3 linked regions of the Stieleria varia genome follow. The protein of the gene in region 3 binds, or shares a complex with, the protein of the main gene of each other region. Links are inferred from orthologs where the notes say so. Each region holds a gene or a part of one and is shown on either strand. Other genes may lie near its edges.

Region 1 (4,740 bases), 8.7 Mb from region 3 along the record:
CCAGGATAGACGTACAGTTTGAAGTACAAATTTATTGAATATTCACGGCTAAGAAACAGAAGAATGACGATTTCGAAGCAGCGTAAGGCTGAAGTGATCCAAGAACACGGGACAAAGGACGCCGATACCGGTTCGCCAGAGGTTCAGATCGCTATTTTGACCGAGCGAATCAACGGATTGACCGAGCACATGCGGACTCACCGCAAGGACTACGCCTCCCGCCGAGGTTTGCTCGGTTTGGTCAGCCGTCGTCGACGGTTGCTCGATTACGTGCGGGGTGAGGACCCGCAACGGTATCTCGATATCATCGGGAAACTGGGCATCCGAAAATAGCCCGACAGGCCGCATCGGCGTGACGATTGGCGAACTGCCACGAACCGTCCCGATGGCGGCCGCGGCCTCTTTTTTCTCTCTGACCGCCAACTGTGGCCACCCGCGTATCGCTGAGCGAGCGGTGTGATGCTCGTCAGCGTTTTGGTTGGTCGCTGCTGTGTGGACCGTGTGGTTCCCGGCAGCATGCGTCTCGCAGAGGCGTGCAAAGATCTCTTGCTTTCTCCGGCCCTCTGGCCGTTTTGAGTGTCGATGGAGATCCGCAGCCTCTGATTAGCGAGACATTGATTGTGAATGTCGTTTTGTAGGTAGAAAAAGGTAATTGAAAGTGACTGTAAACAAAATTCGAGTGGAACGAAAAATCGGACGCCAAGTCCTGTCGTTCGAAACCGGCCAATTGGCCAAGCAAGCGGCAGGAGCCGTGTTGGTGCAATACGGAGAGACCGTCGTGTTGGTCGCGGCCGCGTCGAGCGACCCCCGCCCCGGCTTGGATTTCTTTCCCCTGACGTGTGACTACCGCGAACGATTCGCTGCAGCCGGCAAATTCCCCGGCGGATTCCTGAAACGCGAAGGCCGTCCGACGACCAAGGAAATCCTCAGCTCCCGCTTGATGGACCGCCCGATTCGTCCTCTGTGGCCCAACGGCTACAAAGACGAAGTCCAGGTCCAAGCCATGGTGGTCGCCAGCGACCAGCAACATGACGGCGATGTCTTGGCAATGAACGGTGCCTCCACGGCGCTGCACGTCAGCCCGCTGCCCTTCCAAGGCCCCCTGGCTTCGGTACGAGTCGGCAAGATCGATGGCGAGCTGATCGTTTTCCCGACGCACGACGAACTGGAGTCCAGCGAACTGGACATGATCGTCAGTGGTGACAGCAAGCAAGTCGCCATGATCGAGGGCTTTGCCCACGAAATGCCAGAAGACGAGATGATGGAAGCGATTCAGTTCGCTCACAAGATGATTCGCGAAGTCATCGCGTTGCAACAAGAGCTGTACGAAAGGGTCAATCCGACCAAAACCCCGTACACCCCGCCGGAAGACGACGGGCTGCTGCAGCGTCTGACCGACGCGTACTACAACGATTTCAAAGCCGCACAGCAGACCTCCGGCAAGCAAGATCGCGCCGACGCCGTGCGTGCGTTGCGTGACCGTGCGATGGGCGAAGTCATCCCGGACCCCAACGCCGATGGCGCTGTCTGCGAAAAGCGTTTCAAGAGCATTTGGCACGATTTGGAGGAAAAGGTCGTCCGCGATCTGATCCTCGCCGGCACCCGTCCCGACGGACGCGACAACGCCAGCTTGCGTCAAATCGTCTGCGAAACCGACTTGCTGCCTCGCGTCCATGGTTCGGCCATGTTCCAACGCGGTGAAACTCAAGCTTTGATCACGGTCGCGTTGGGAACCCAGCGCGACGAACAACGTGTCGATGGCTTGCAAGAAGAGTACAGCAAGAAGTTCATGCTGGACTACAACTTCCCCTCCTACAGCGTCGGCGAATGCCGTCCGATCCGTGGACCTGGCCGTCGCGAAATCGGCCACGGCTGCTTGGCCGAGCGAAGCGTCGCTCCGGTCTTGCCGGCCGCAGAAAACTTTCCTTATACGATCCGCGTGATCAGCGACATCACCGAGTCCAACGGCAGCAGCTCGATGGCATCGGTTTGCGGTGCGACCCTCGCCCTGATGGCTTCGGGTGTTCCGATCAGCAATCCCGTCGCCGGTATCTCCATCGGTTTGGTTCGTGAAACGGAAGACAAGTGGGTCCTGCTGACCGACATCCTGGGAACCGAAGATCACTTCGGCGACATGGACTTCAAGATCGCCGGAACGCAGAACGGCATCACCGGAATTCAGTTGGACCTCAAGGTCACTGGGATCAGCGAAGACATCATTCGCGCAACGCTGAAGCAATCACGTGAGGCTCGGATCGAGATCTTGCGCAAGATGCTGACCACGATCCCACGTCCTCGACGCGAGACCGCTCCGACCGCGCCTCGCTTGTTGCGAACCAAGATCTCGACGGACAAGATCGGTGCCCTGATCGGTCCCGGCGGAAAGAACATTCGTGGCATCCAAGAATCCACCGGATGTGTGATCGAAGTCGACGATGACGGCACCGTGCTGGTCGCCGGTCAAGACAAAGAGTCGGCCGCAGCCGCGATGCGACAAGTGGAAGCTTGCACGGCGACGGTTCAGATCGGAAAGATCTACGAAGGAACCGTCAGCAGCATCAAGGACTTCGGCGCATTCGTCGAAATCCTGCCAGGCCGCGACGGCCTGTGCCACATCAGCGAACTGAGCAGCGGCTACATCAGCAGCATCGACAAGGTGGTCCGTGTCGGTGACGCGATGAAGGTTCTGGTCATCGATGTCGACGAGCACGATCGCGTGAAGCTCAGTCGCCGCCAAGCACTTGAGGAGCTGGGCGAAGAAGACGAGATTGCCGCCATGGTCGCCGAGCAAGGCGGCGACGAAGGTGGTCGTGACCGTGGAGACCGCGGTGACCGCGACGGTGGAGGCGACGGAGATCGTCCCCGACGCCGAGGCGGTAGCGGCGGAGGCAGCGGCCGACGTCGCGGCGGCAACGGCGGCGGTGGCGGCGGCGGTCGTCGCTAAGCATCCACTCTGAGACTTAGATTCCATTGCAATAGCGGCCTCTCACCGAGGCCGCTATTTTTATTGTGTGGTTCTCTCCGTCGCTCAAAATGTACGTCAGCCTTTCTAGGCTGACATACCCCAGCTTCTCTACGCATCACACCACCAAACGTCGTGACGCGTCAGCGGTAGGGCTCGTTCGCGCCTAAATCCATCATCAACACGACGCCCAGCAGATTGACGCCATCGACTTGGAAAGTCGAGCGACGATCACGCACCCAACATCAGGTACGCCAGCAGGTCGCGGATCTGTTGCTCGCTGGCGTCCTTGAGCAGCCCGTCGGGCATCAACGAGGCAGGCAGCGCACGCAGGACTTCGATCTTTTCGCGATCGATCTTTTGCGTTTCCCCTTTGGCCGTCCTCAACGTCACCGTCGTTTCGTCTTGTGCGGCGATCATTCCCGTCACCGTTCGACCGTCGAGGGTCAGGACCAAGTACGACTGGTATCCTTCGCGGATCTCCAAACTCGGATCGACCATGTTGTGAATCCAGAATCGCGTGCTGCCGCGCTCGTAACCGTCCAGCGGCGGTCCGACCTTCTGACCTTCGCCGAACAACTGATGACACGTCGCACATCGCTGTGTGAATTGTAATTTTCCGGCAGCAGGATCGCCTTGCAAGCTATGGTCGGCAACGAGTGTTTGCAGTCGTTGAATCTCGGCTAGTTTCTCCGGCGAAGCCGTCGTGACGGACTTGCCAAACGCTTTCTCGACCGATGCAACCGTTTCGGGGTCGTCGTAGGATCGCAGCTGTTGAATCACATCTGGGGGAACTTGATCGACTCGCAAACGCCACTCTGTTAGTTCTCGTAGCAAAGCCTTTGCCCAGCCGGGTCTGCTGGCCAAAGTGCGACACGCGGTGGAACGCAGGTCGTGCTCGTCGGAGATACGACTGCCGAACGCTGCGATCAACGAATTGGCGATCGATGCATCGTCGTAGCTGGCGAGCGATGCGATCGCAACACGTTGCAACGCGGGCTCGATTGTGTTTCGCCCCGTCGCCAAACCGATCAAAACAGATTGCGTTGCCTGCATCGGGACTTCGCCAAGCGTCTCGACGAGTTTGAGTTGCAACGTTAAGTCCGCGTTACGATCGCTGAGCGTTCTCACGATCTCGTTGGCCTTGGCGTCGTTGTTTTGGCGGATCGCGAGCACGAGTCCAGACTGCCCCAGACGCTCTTGGCTCTCTTGCAAGGCAGCCTGCAATGCGTCCGGCAGCACGGGGATCGAGCGGCCCTCAAAGGCCCGGCTCAACCCGACCAACAGTTGAGTCTTGGACTCCGCATCCGGTGCGAGCTGCAGCAGTTCCGCACACCATTGCAATTCGTCCGGGGTAGCGGATGCCGCATATCGCCCGATCAATCGTGCGAGGACGACTTGCCGTATCAGCGGCAACTGCCAAACGTCTGGTGCTTCCAGCATTTCGCGAACCAAGTCCCATCGCTCGGCATGCGCTTCGATGGCCCACCAAATCATCAGCGGCATGTGTGGGTCGTCGATGTCTCCATCGTGACGCAGCAGAGCGGCAATGATGGGCAAGGCTGCGTCCGCGGGCAACCGCTTCGCCGACGCGGCGAGCTGACTACGGACCTGGACGTTCGTTTCCTTCGCCGCCATCGAATCAAGACCCTTGATCGGCTCTTTCCGATCTCCCATCAAACGCACAACCCAACGTCGAACGTCTGGATCCTGGTGAGAAATCCAATGTTCAGCTCGCTCACGATTCAGCCCGCCCAGCAGGTTGATGGCCCAAAGTG
Region 2 (4,664 bases), 1.3 Mb from region 3 along the record:
CCGTCTGCTTGATCGGATCGCGAATATCGCAGCGTCAGCGTGTGAAACCCTGGTTCAAGTTGTGTTTCGAATGGGCCAGCAGGTGAAATCGATGCCACACGCAACACTTCGGGAAAATCCTTTGTGCTGCGCAAATGATAGCCATAGACTCCCGGACGGGTCACACAGGATTTGAGCCAAACCTTGCGATTCTTCGGCACGTGCAATCGGTAGGTGACGCGGGAGTACCCTGGGTCATCCGAATCCAACTCGGGAACCAGTCGGCAAGAAAACGTGTCGTCGTCTTTCGGTTTGATCACGCGATACTGTTCCTGCAAGTCTCGAAAATGGCTGACCGCACGATCGTGAATCGCGGAGGCCACTTTCAACTCGTCAGCCTGGTACTGCTGCACTTGCTCGAAAGAAAGGGAATATACGCTCAACCTCGCTTTGAGCGTCTCCGTTTGGGCGATCGTCTGCTGGAGCTTGGCGTCTTCATAGGCAAGGGACGAGTACGCACGAACGAGCACAATGACCAGCGCGATCAGAAGCGTGACGGCGAGCAACATGCGGATCGAGAATTTCATACCAGGATTCTATTCGATCGACTTGGACTTGTGTTTTCGCGACGATTGCGTGCACGTGTGCATCAGAATCGCTGCAGCAACCGCGACGTTTAGACTGTCTGTGGACTGTTTCATCGGAATCCGAACGCGATCACTGGCGGATTGCTGCCATCGATCGGGCAATCCATTTGCTTCGTTGCCCACCATCAGTACGACTGGACGATCGTCTGGTCGCCACGTTTGGATCGATGCGGCATCGCTATCCAGGGTCGATGCAACGACTCGAAAACCTCGCCCGATGAGCGACTGCAAACTTCCCTCGGGTTCACTCAATTCGTAGAAACGATGCACCAACGCGGTCCCCATGCTGACTCGCATCACACGGCGAGAATACGGATCGACGGTGCCGGGGCCGAGGATGATTTCGTTCACGCCCAATGCTGCGGCTGTACGGAGCATGCTGCCCAGGTTTTCTTTGTCAGAAATCCCGATCGCTGCCAACAACAACCGCACTTCGCTCGAATCGGAATCCGGCAAATGTAATTCATCGATCGAGTGAAACGGCTTGCGAATCCCCGAGGCCAAAACGCCTCGGTGGAAATCAAATCCGACCAGCTCTCGAATGGCTTTGCTCGGAATCTGGAACACGGGAACGGAATCCGGAACATCCTTCAGTGCATCGAGTTCACGCCCCGTTTCGATGACGATGCTGTGCAGTTCGTGATCAGACCGGATCAATCGCTCCGTGAGAAACTTTCCCTCGACAACGAACAGTTGGTCCGTCGCGGCGATTTCGCCATTGCGCCCACGATGCTGCAAGTCACGAAACGGCTGCAAACGAGGATCGTCGGGCCGTTCAATTGGGATCAGTGGCATTGAAAGTGACGACGGATTGCGAGGGTTTGATGCAACGGTGGAGAGCGTGCGAGACGTTATACTCCATCGCCGTCGACAGCTTGAGCCGTGCTCCTCTTTTCGCATGTCCCCCTTTCGCAAAGGACATGATTGTTCAAGACTGGTGGCGTTCCAGTTTGATTCATGACCGACGCTGCATTCGTAACCGATGGTGATTTGGCGTGTTAGACGTAACGATCGAGAACGGCATTCATATTTACGGACGCGACCGCTTAGGCGATCGTCCGCGGATCGGAATCTTGACGTCTGGTGGCGACTGCCCGGGCTTGAATGCAGTTTTGCGGGCGGCGACCAAGACCGCGTTTTGGCTCGGCTATGACATGGTCGGATTTCGCGACGGTTTCGAAGGCATGGTGGATCCGATCCGTTACCAAGTGCTGACCCGTGAAAACACGTCGGCAATCTTGACCTTGGGCGGCACGATTCTTGGTTCGACCAACAAAGGCCGATTCGGGGCTCGGACAGGAGTCAGCGGGCGAGCCGAGATCATGCCGGAACTCATCGAGCAAGTCGCCCAGACGATCCAGACGCTGAAGCTGGAGGGATTGATCGTTGTGGGCGGCGATGGCTCGCTCTCGACGGCGTTGCAATTTCACGAAGCCGGCTTGCCCGTTGTCGGTGTCCCCAAAACCATCGACAACGACTTGGAATGCACGGCTTACACATTCGGATTCAACAGTGCCGTGCTCTGCTGCGCTGACGCGTTGGATCGACTGCAAACGACTGCCGCAAGTCACGGTCGTGTGATGGTGTTGGAAGTCATGGGGCGACACACCGGATGGATTGCGTTGCACGGCGGCATCGCCGGTGGGGCTGATGTGATCCTGATTCCGGAAGTCGCTTGGACATACGAAAACATCATCGCCAAGATTCGCGAACGCACCGAGATGGGACAAAGTTTTACATTGATCACGGTGGCCGAAGGAGCAACGTTGCCGGACGGAGCGATGGTCACGGACTCTCATTCCGGCGGAAATCTGCAAGTCAAACTGGGTGGAATCGGCCACGTCGTCACCGATCAACTCAGCCAGATGATCGAGCAAGACGTCCGCTGTGTCGTCTTGGGCCATTTGCAACGTGGCGGCGGCCCCACAACATTTGATCGCGTGCTGTCCAGTGAATACGGAGCCCACGCGGTGCGTCTGGTCTATCAAAAACGCTTCGGTCAAATGGTCTGCAGTGATCCGCCAGCAATCACCAGCGTGGCGATCGCCGACGCGGTGCACAACATTCGCACAGTCGATCCGCACGGTTCCACGGTGCAAACGGCGCGGGGAATGGGGATCTGCCTTGGCGATACACCGGGCTACACCAATCCGTTCTTGGATGACGCCGAATAAAAAAACGATCGACCGTCATCTCAAGAGATAACAGCCGATCGCTTGTTTGAAAAACCATTCGATCAAGAGGAAATGAGGGTCGAACGTTCCGCCGAACAACTCCATTTCCTTCCGCTCGGCGCAGCGTCGAGTGGACCGCCAGGTCCACTCTCGCCGGCATTCTCAATCATCGGCACCGGTGGCAGTGGTACAGCGGTTTGGTACGATCTTTCCGCCGGAAAGCCGTCCTGTCTCGCCGCTTCTGACGGTCGATCCGTTCACGTTGAGTTGGCCGTCTGCATGCGACTGTAACGATTACTGCTCGACCGGATGATTCATCAGCCACTGGCGCGATCCAGAACGTCCCGCCTAGCATGGACGTGTTACCAAGAGTTCGGTGGCGCCATACGCCCTTGATAGCAAGGCTGAGAACGAATTGTCGCACCCGGAAAGGGCAAAAGGGGCTGTTTTTGGCTCGTCACGAAGGGGGCTCGTCCACGCCGTAGAGGGAGGAAAGCAGAGTTTTACAGGACCGTTACATCATTATGTATTTCCTGAGACAGTCTGGGCTTGCGATTTCGATAGGATTCTCGCATCTCGGAGCGACGAGGACTCCGACACCTGAAAAATTCGTTTGAAGGAAAATGCCAGATGGCAACCGTAATCGAAGCACCTGAAACCAAAAAGACACGCCGGAAAGGAAAGACCGGCGTCGGGCGTCAGGTGAATCCAAATATTGAAGAAAAGAAGCTGCCCGAGAACGCCCACCCGACGGGGGAAGAGCGTCGCGAGCGGGGTGTGTTGTCGTGGTGGGCCATTGGCTGGCTGGGCTTGGCACACGTGGTCGTATTTGCCGCTGCACCGTTCACATTCACTTGGACCGCATTGGGCGTCGCTCTCTTCCTGCACTGGGTCACGGGCAGCTTGGGCATTTGCCTCGGCTATCACCGACTGCTCACGCACACCGGCATGAAGACATACAGTTGGGTCCGGTATTTCTTTGCCACCATCGGAACGCTTGCCGGCGAAGGCTCGGCGTTGGACTGGGTGGCTGACCACCGCAAGCACCATGCCCACAGCGACTTGGAAGGTGATCCTCACTCGCCACATGAAGGCGGTTGGTGGAGCCACATGATCTGGCTGGCTTACCCCACACACAACGGTGACCGCAAAGGCTACCTGATGCGTTGGGTTCCCGATTTGTACAAAGACAAGGGCATGCGTTTCTTGGACGTGATGTTCTTGCCACTGCACATCATGGTCGGCTTTGCGTTGTTCGGCATCGGATACGCGATCGGCGGATCATCGATGGGTTGGTCCATGCTCGTCTGGGCCATGTTCGTTCGCTTGGTCGCCGTCTTGCATACCACGTGGTTGGTCAACAGTTGGTCGCACATGTGGGGATATCGCAACTACGAAACCACTGACGATAGCCGAAACAATTGGCTGGTTGCCATCATCGCGTACGGCGAAGGCTGGCACAACAATCACCACGCTTATCCGCGGATGGCCAAGCACGGTCACCACTGGTGGGAGTTTGACATCACCTGGCAAGCCATTCGTTTGATGCGTGCGGTGGGTTTGGTTTGGGACGTCGTTGACTACCGCACGGCTGCTGAAAAGAGAGCTGCCGAGAACACTTTGGTGGAAAAATCTTGATCGACCGACCACTTGCTGATCGATTCCTCAAGATCCTCCCCTCCAATGCTTTGCCGTAGCCTTCCCTGATCATGCGTTATTTTCATCACGACTTTGACAGCATCGAAGGCTACTTGCACCATCGTCGACCCTACCTATTGGTCGATGAAATCTTGTCCCTCGACGATGCCACGGTGGTCACTCAGACCACCGTGCCGTCGGAGGCGATCTTCATCCACGGGCACTT
Region 3 (4,646 bases):
TTTCTCGATTCGGAATCAAACTATCAGCCGTCCCAGCCACTGGTCGATTTCATCGAGCAGGGTCCGCCACCGATCTACGTCGGTTTTGGCAGCATCTTTGGTCGCGACCCCCGAGCGACGACGCAGCGTGTGATTGAGGGAGTACGCCAGTCGGGATGTCGAGCAATTCTGGCGTCGGGCTGGGGAGGACTTGATCTGCGAGATTTGGATTTACCCGAGTCGATGCTGGCGATCGAGACCGCTCCGCATGACTGGTTGTTTGAGCGAGTGGCCGCGGTGGTGCATCACGGGGGCTGTGGAACGACCGCCGCTGGACTTCGCGCAGGTCGTCCCACGATCATCTGCCCATTCTTTGGTGATCAACCTTTCTGGGGCCGCATCGTGCACGGATTGGGGGTCGGGCCCAAGCCAATACCACAACGCAAACTGACGGCGGAAAAGCTTGCGGCGGCAATCCGATCGACGCTCAGTGACAGTACGATGCGATCCAAGGCAGCCGAGTTGGGGATGAGAATACGGAGTGAAAATGGCGTCTCCAACGCGGTGAATTTTATTCAGCAGATCCCACGTCCGACATAGGTCGTGGGAGTCTTCTGCTGCATCCGTTGGCAACTGGATACTCAGTGCCGAGGCCAGCGTGGCCATGATGTCGATTTGGGACACCAGGGCGTTGCACGTCGAACCGGGCTGCGTCTTTCCTGGCCAACGAATGATGTACGGCACGTGGTGTCCGCCTTCGTAGATGTCGCGTTTGAGCCTGGGGCACGTAGGCGAGCCTCTCCGAGGCTCGCGATTTCGCGTCTCGGAGAGACGCGTCTACGTGTTGCGACGACGTGTTGCGACGACGTGTTGACCACGTGTTGCTTAGCCTTTCTTGGCGACCTTGGCGGCGACTCGTTCGAGCAAGGCTTTGGTCAAGCGGATGCCTTCGTATTCGTCGAGCTTGCCGCCTTCGTACTCGATGCCGACGTAGCCGTGGTAACCGTGTGAGAGCACGATGTCCATCATCTTGTCATAGTCCGTGTTGACTTCGTTGCCATCGGCGTCGAAATCATGCGTCTTGGCGCTGACGGCTTTGGCGTAGGGCATCAACTCCTCGACACCTTGGTAGCGATCGTACCACTCCGGGTTGTCGCCGCCGGAGATGCGGAAATTGCCAAAGTCGGGCAGCGTTCCGCAGTTGTCCATTCCGGTGGATTTGATCGTCGCGGCCAACCAAGCACCATTGCTGCTCAGACCGCCGTGGTTTTCGACGATCACGTTGAGTCCGTGCGGCTTGGCAAACTCGCTCAGACGTCGCAGTCCGTCAGCGGCCAGTTTCATTTGTTCTTCGTAGCTGCCGCGACTGCCCGCGTTGACGCGAATGCTGTGACAACCGAGGAACTTGGCAGCTTCCACCCACTTGTAATGATTTTCAACGGCCTGGGTGCGAGCGTTGTCGTTGGGGTCTCCCAAGTTGCCTTCGCCATCGCACATGATCAACAGGCTCTTGACCCCGAGGTCTTCGCATCGCTGTTTCAGATCCGTCAAGTACTTTTCGTCTTTCGCTTTGTCTTTGAAAAACTGATTGACGTACTCGATCGCGTCGATCCCGAACTCTTCCTTGGAAACGCGTGGGAAATCCAAGTTGGTCAAGTTCTTGGACGCATCTCGCAGGGTGCGGTGCAGCGACCATTCGGCCAACGAGATTTTGAAGGGGGCAGCGTCGCCGGCGGCTTTGTCGGCAAAACCACTGCGGGGCAGGATGCACGTGGCTGCTGCAGCGGCGGCGGTGACACGAATGAACTGACGACGAGAGGGTTGATGGGTTGGTTTCATGGAAGTGTTTAAATGGGATGGAAACAGGGGGTGGGATTTGGGACCGCAGTATTGTAATCCTACTTGGCGATCTCGGTGAACTTGGTCTCTCGCATCACGGTGACCTTGATTTCGCCGGGGTACATCAGCTCCCTCTCAAAGGCCTGAGCGATTTCGTGGCAGATCAATGCTGCTTTTTCGTCGGAGGCTTGATTGCTGTCGACGATCACACGGAGTTCGCGGCCGGCGCTGATGGCGTAGGCTTGCTGGACACCCTCAAAGCGTTTGGCGATGGACTCGAGTTCCTCCATCCGTTTGATGTACCGTTCCAGCGATTCGCGGCGGGCACCGGGGCGACTGGCGCTGCAGGCGTCGGCGGTGGCGACGACCATGGTGTAGGGGTGCTCGACGACGATATCGTCGTGATGCCCCAAGGCGGCGTGGACGACTTCGGGGCCTTCGTTGTGTCGTCTCAGGGTGTCGGCACCGATCTTGGGGTGTCCGCCCTCCAACTCATGATCGGCGGCCTTGCCGATGTCGTGCAACAGTCCGCAGCGGCGTCCCAGGTCGCCGTCCATGCCCAACATTTCCGCGATCATGCCGGAGATAAAGGCGACTTCGACGCTGTGCCGCAAGACGTTTTGGCTGTACGAGGTGCGAAAGTGCAAGCGGCCGAGCATTTCGATCAGCCGATCATGCAATCCCGGCACGTTGACTTCATCGGCCGCCTCACGTCCCTTTTGCATGATGAAAGCCTTCATCTGCTTGGTGACTTCTTCGACCACCTCTTCGATCTTGGCCGGGTGGATACGACCGTCGGCGATCATCTTGGTCAACGCTTGGCGCGCGATCTCGCGACGGACGGGATCAAACCCGCTGACGATCACAACGCCGGGCGTGTCGTCGATGATGACATCGATACCCGTTGCCTTTTCAAAGGCTCGGATGTTGCGACCTTCGCGACCGATGATGCGTCCTTTCATGTCGTCGGTCGGAACGTCCACTGTGCTGGTGGTCGAGTCGGCGGTGTGCGTCGACGCGAAACGCTGCATTGCGGTCAGCAGCATGTCACGACTTTGGTTTTGAACCAGTTCGGAGAGTTGTTTTTTGTGTTTGATCAGAGCCGACGCGCGTTCGTGCTCCAACTCTTTGGAAAGTGACTCCAGCAGTCTTTCGGAGGCTTCTTCGCGACTCATCCCACTGGCTTGTTCCAGCAAACGCTGTTGTTGCTGTTGAACTTGGCTCAGTTGCTGGCGTTGCTCGTTCACCTTGCGGAGCTGTGCATCGAGACGTTGTTGGCCGCTCTCCAAACCGCGTTGTTGCTTGCGGAGCATTTCCTCTTGGTTGTCGAGCTGTTCTTGGCGACGCTCCAGTTTTTGGTCGCGTTGACTCAGTATGCGTCGCGCATCGGCCAACTCTTTCTCGGCCTCGGTGCGTGTCTGCAGGGCGGCTTCTTTGCCCTCCAGGATGATCTGTGCCTTGAGCGTTTCCGCCTCGCGGTTGGCTTCGTCCAAGATCGCATCGGCCTGCTGTTGCCAACGGATCTTGCGGACTTGCAGTTTCCAACGTTGATAGCCCAGCATCAACACGGCGCCGGCGAGCACACCGGCGAGTGAATACACGAAGAAGTTATTTTCGATGGATGGCGCCAGCAGCACCGGAATCTTATCCGGTGCCAGCATCGCCATGAGTTCGGTGATGGTCATCTATTTGCCCTCGCTCAGGAGGACGCAGCGACCACTCGACGCAGTTGACGTGACCGTTTGTTCGACCGGCAGTCGGATGGATCGTTGACTTGGACATCAACGCGCGAGCTGTCCGGTCAACCGTGCCCAGTTCCCTTTCGCTGATCAACAGCGACAACACGCCTGATCCAACCATTGCTGATCCGACCATTGCTGATCCAACCACTGAACGGGGGCGAATCCCGTGCGCACCCATGCACGCTGCTAGGGTGTGGGCAACTCGACCCCACCGTAGTGCGATTGCGATCATCAGGATCCACACGCTGTTGACTCGGTCGTTCAATTGAATAGGAACAAGGATGGAGAAGTGATGAGATCCGGGCATCCATCACCTGGATCGTGGATAGGGAACGGTCAGGCAAAGGGAGGTATCGCGTCGTTGAACAAATCCTCTCCAGAACTGGCTTTCCAGATCAAATGGGGGCTTGGTAAACGGCACGGGTCGTCAGTGCAGAGAAAGCCGGTGTTTGAGTATCCGCCTCGCACCGGTGTCTCTGATGAGTGATTCTGGTCCAGAGGAGTAAGTTAAAAGGAGTGTATTGATCAGGGGTGGTGGAAAATCCACGACCCGATGATCAATTGCAAATGGTAGCAGATCTCGGGCCACCAGTGGGGTTCAGCGATCGCCAATGGACCGCGACAATCGGGTAACCTCGATGTCTGACAAACGCTAGTGATGCTACATTTCTGCACTTTCGCCCCCCATCGCTTCCTGAAATGACACGCTCCGAGCGGCAGGACTCATTTCCGCCCCACCCCGACACGCCGCCGGACGCTTGGGACTCGCTCGTGACGGAGTTCCGGGCCGCCTGGCCTGTAGGTCGTTGGGAAAGTGTCGGCGTGGTGGTCGGTTGCAGCGGGGGAGCGGACAGCGTGGCCTTGCTGAGGCTGATGGCGGCGGTGCGAAACGAAACGTCGTCGAACCCCAACTCGGGCTCCCGAGCGGCGACCGGGTTCCTGGTGGCAGCCCACTTTCACCATGGCCTGCGAGGGCATGAATCGGACGGCGACGCGGAGTTCGTCGCAGAACTTGCCCGCGAACTGGGATGCCGATTCGAACTTGCTCTCGGCGACGGAATCCACAGCGACGAAGCCAACTTGAGG

Evidence for each region.
Region 1: rny (region 3) and pnp share a complex: the UniProt entries of both Bacillus subtilis proteins name them as parts of the possible RNA degradosome complex. The link is inferred for Stieleria varia from one-to-one orthologs.
Region 2: rny (region 3) and Pla52nx_RS05445 share a complex: the UniProt entries of both Bacillus subtilis proteins name them as parts of the possible RNA degradosome complex. The link is inferred for Stieleria varia from one-to-one orthologs.

The regions. Positions count from the first base shown.
Region 1 is NZ_CP151726.1:8,913,849-8,918,588, reverse strand. The notes cover bases 339-3,301. They hold pnp (polyribonucleotide nucleotidyltransferase), read left to right. Parts: upstream 339-658; coding sequence 659-2,944; downstream 2,945-3,301. Other genes in these bases: Pla52nx_RS30205 (PVC-type heme-binding CxxCH protein), read right to left, coding at 3,194-3,301. In the rest of the region: rpsO (30S ribosomal protein S15), read left to right, coding at 64-333; more of Pla52nx_RS30205, read right to left, coding at 3,302-4,740. UniProt on the Bacillus subtilis protein: Involved in mRNA degradation. Catalyzes the phosphorolysis of single-stranded polyribonucleotides processively in the 3'- to 5'-direction. Necessary for competence development in Bacillus subtilis.
Region 2 is NZ_CP151726.1:1,549,735-1,554,398, reverse strand. The notes cover bases 824-3,710. They hold Pla52nx_RS05445 (6-phosphofructokinase), read left to right. Parts: upstream 824-1,621; coding sequence 1,622-2,800; downstream 2,801-3,710. Other genes in these bases: Pla52nx_RS05435 (acyl-CoA desaturase), read left to right, coding at 3,431-3,710; Pla52nx_RS05440 (hypothetical protein), read left to right, coding at 2,843-3,091; Pla52nx_RS05450 (TrmH family RNA methyltransferase), read right to left, coding at 824-1,421. Outside these bases: Pla52nx_RS05455 (hypothetical protein), read right to left, coding at 1-566; more of Pla52nx_RS05450, read right to left, coding at 576-823; more of Pla52nx_RS05435, read left to right, coding at 3,711-4,438; Pla52nx_RS05430 (3-hydroxyacyl-ACP dehydratase FabZ family protein), read left to right, coding at 4,510-4,664. UniProt on the Bacillus subtilis protein: Catalyzes the phosphorylation of D-fructose 6-phosphate to fructose 1,6-bisphosphate by ATP, the first committing step of glycolysis.
Region 3 is NZ_CP151726.1:221,022-225,667, forward strand. Bases 1,179-4,047 are described here. They hold rny (ribonuclease Y), read right to left. Parts: upstream 3,480-4,047; coding sequence 1,878-3,479; downstream 1,179-1,877. Other genes in these bases: Pla52nx_RS00915 (sugar phosphate isomerase/epimerase family protein), read right to left, coding at 1,179-1,818. In the rest of the region: more of Pla52nx_RS00915, read right to left, coding at 865-1,178; tRNA lysidine(34) synthetase TilS, read left to right, coding at 4,260-4,646. UniProt on the Bacillus subtilis protein: Endoribonuclease that initiates mRNA decay. Initiates the decay of all SAM-dependent riboswitches, such as yitJ riboswitch. Involved in processing of the gapA operon mRNA, it cleaves between cggR and gapA.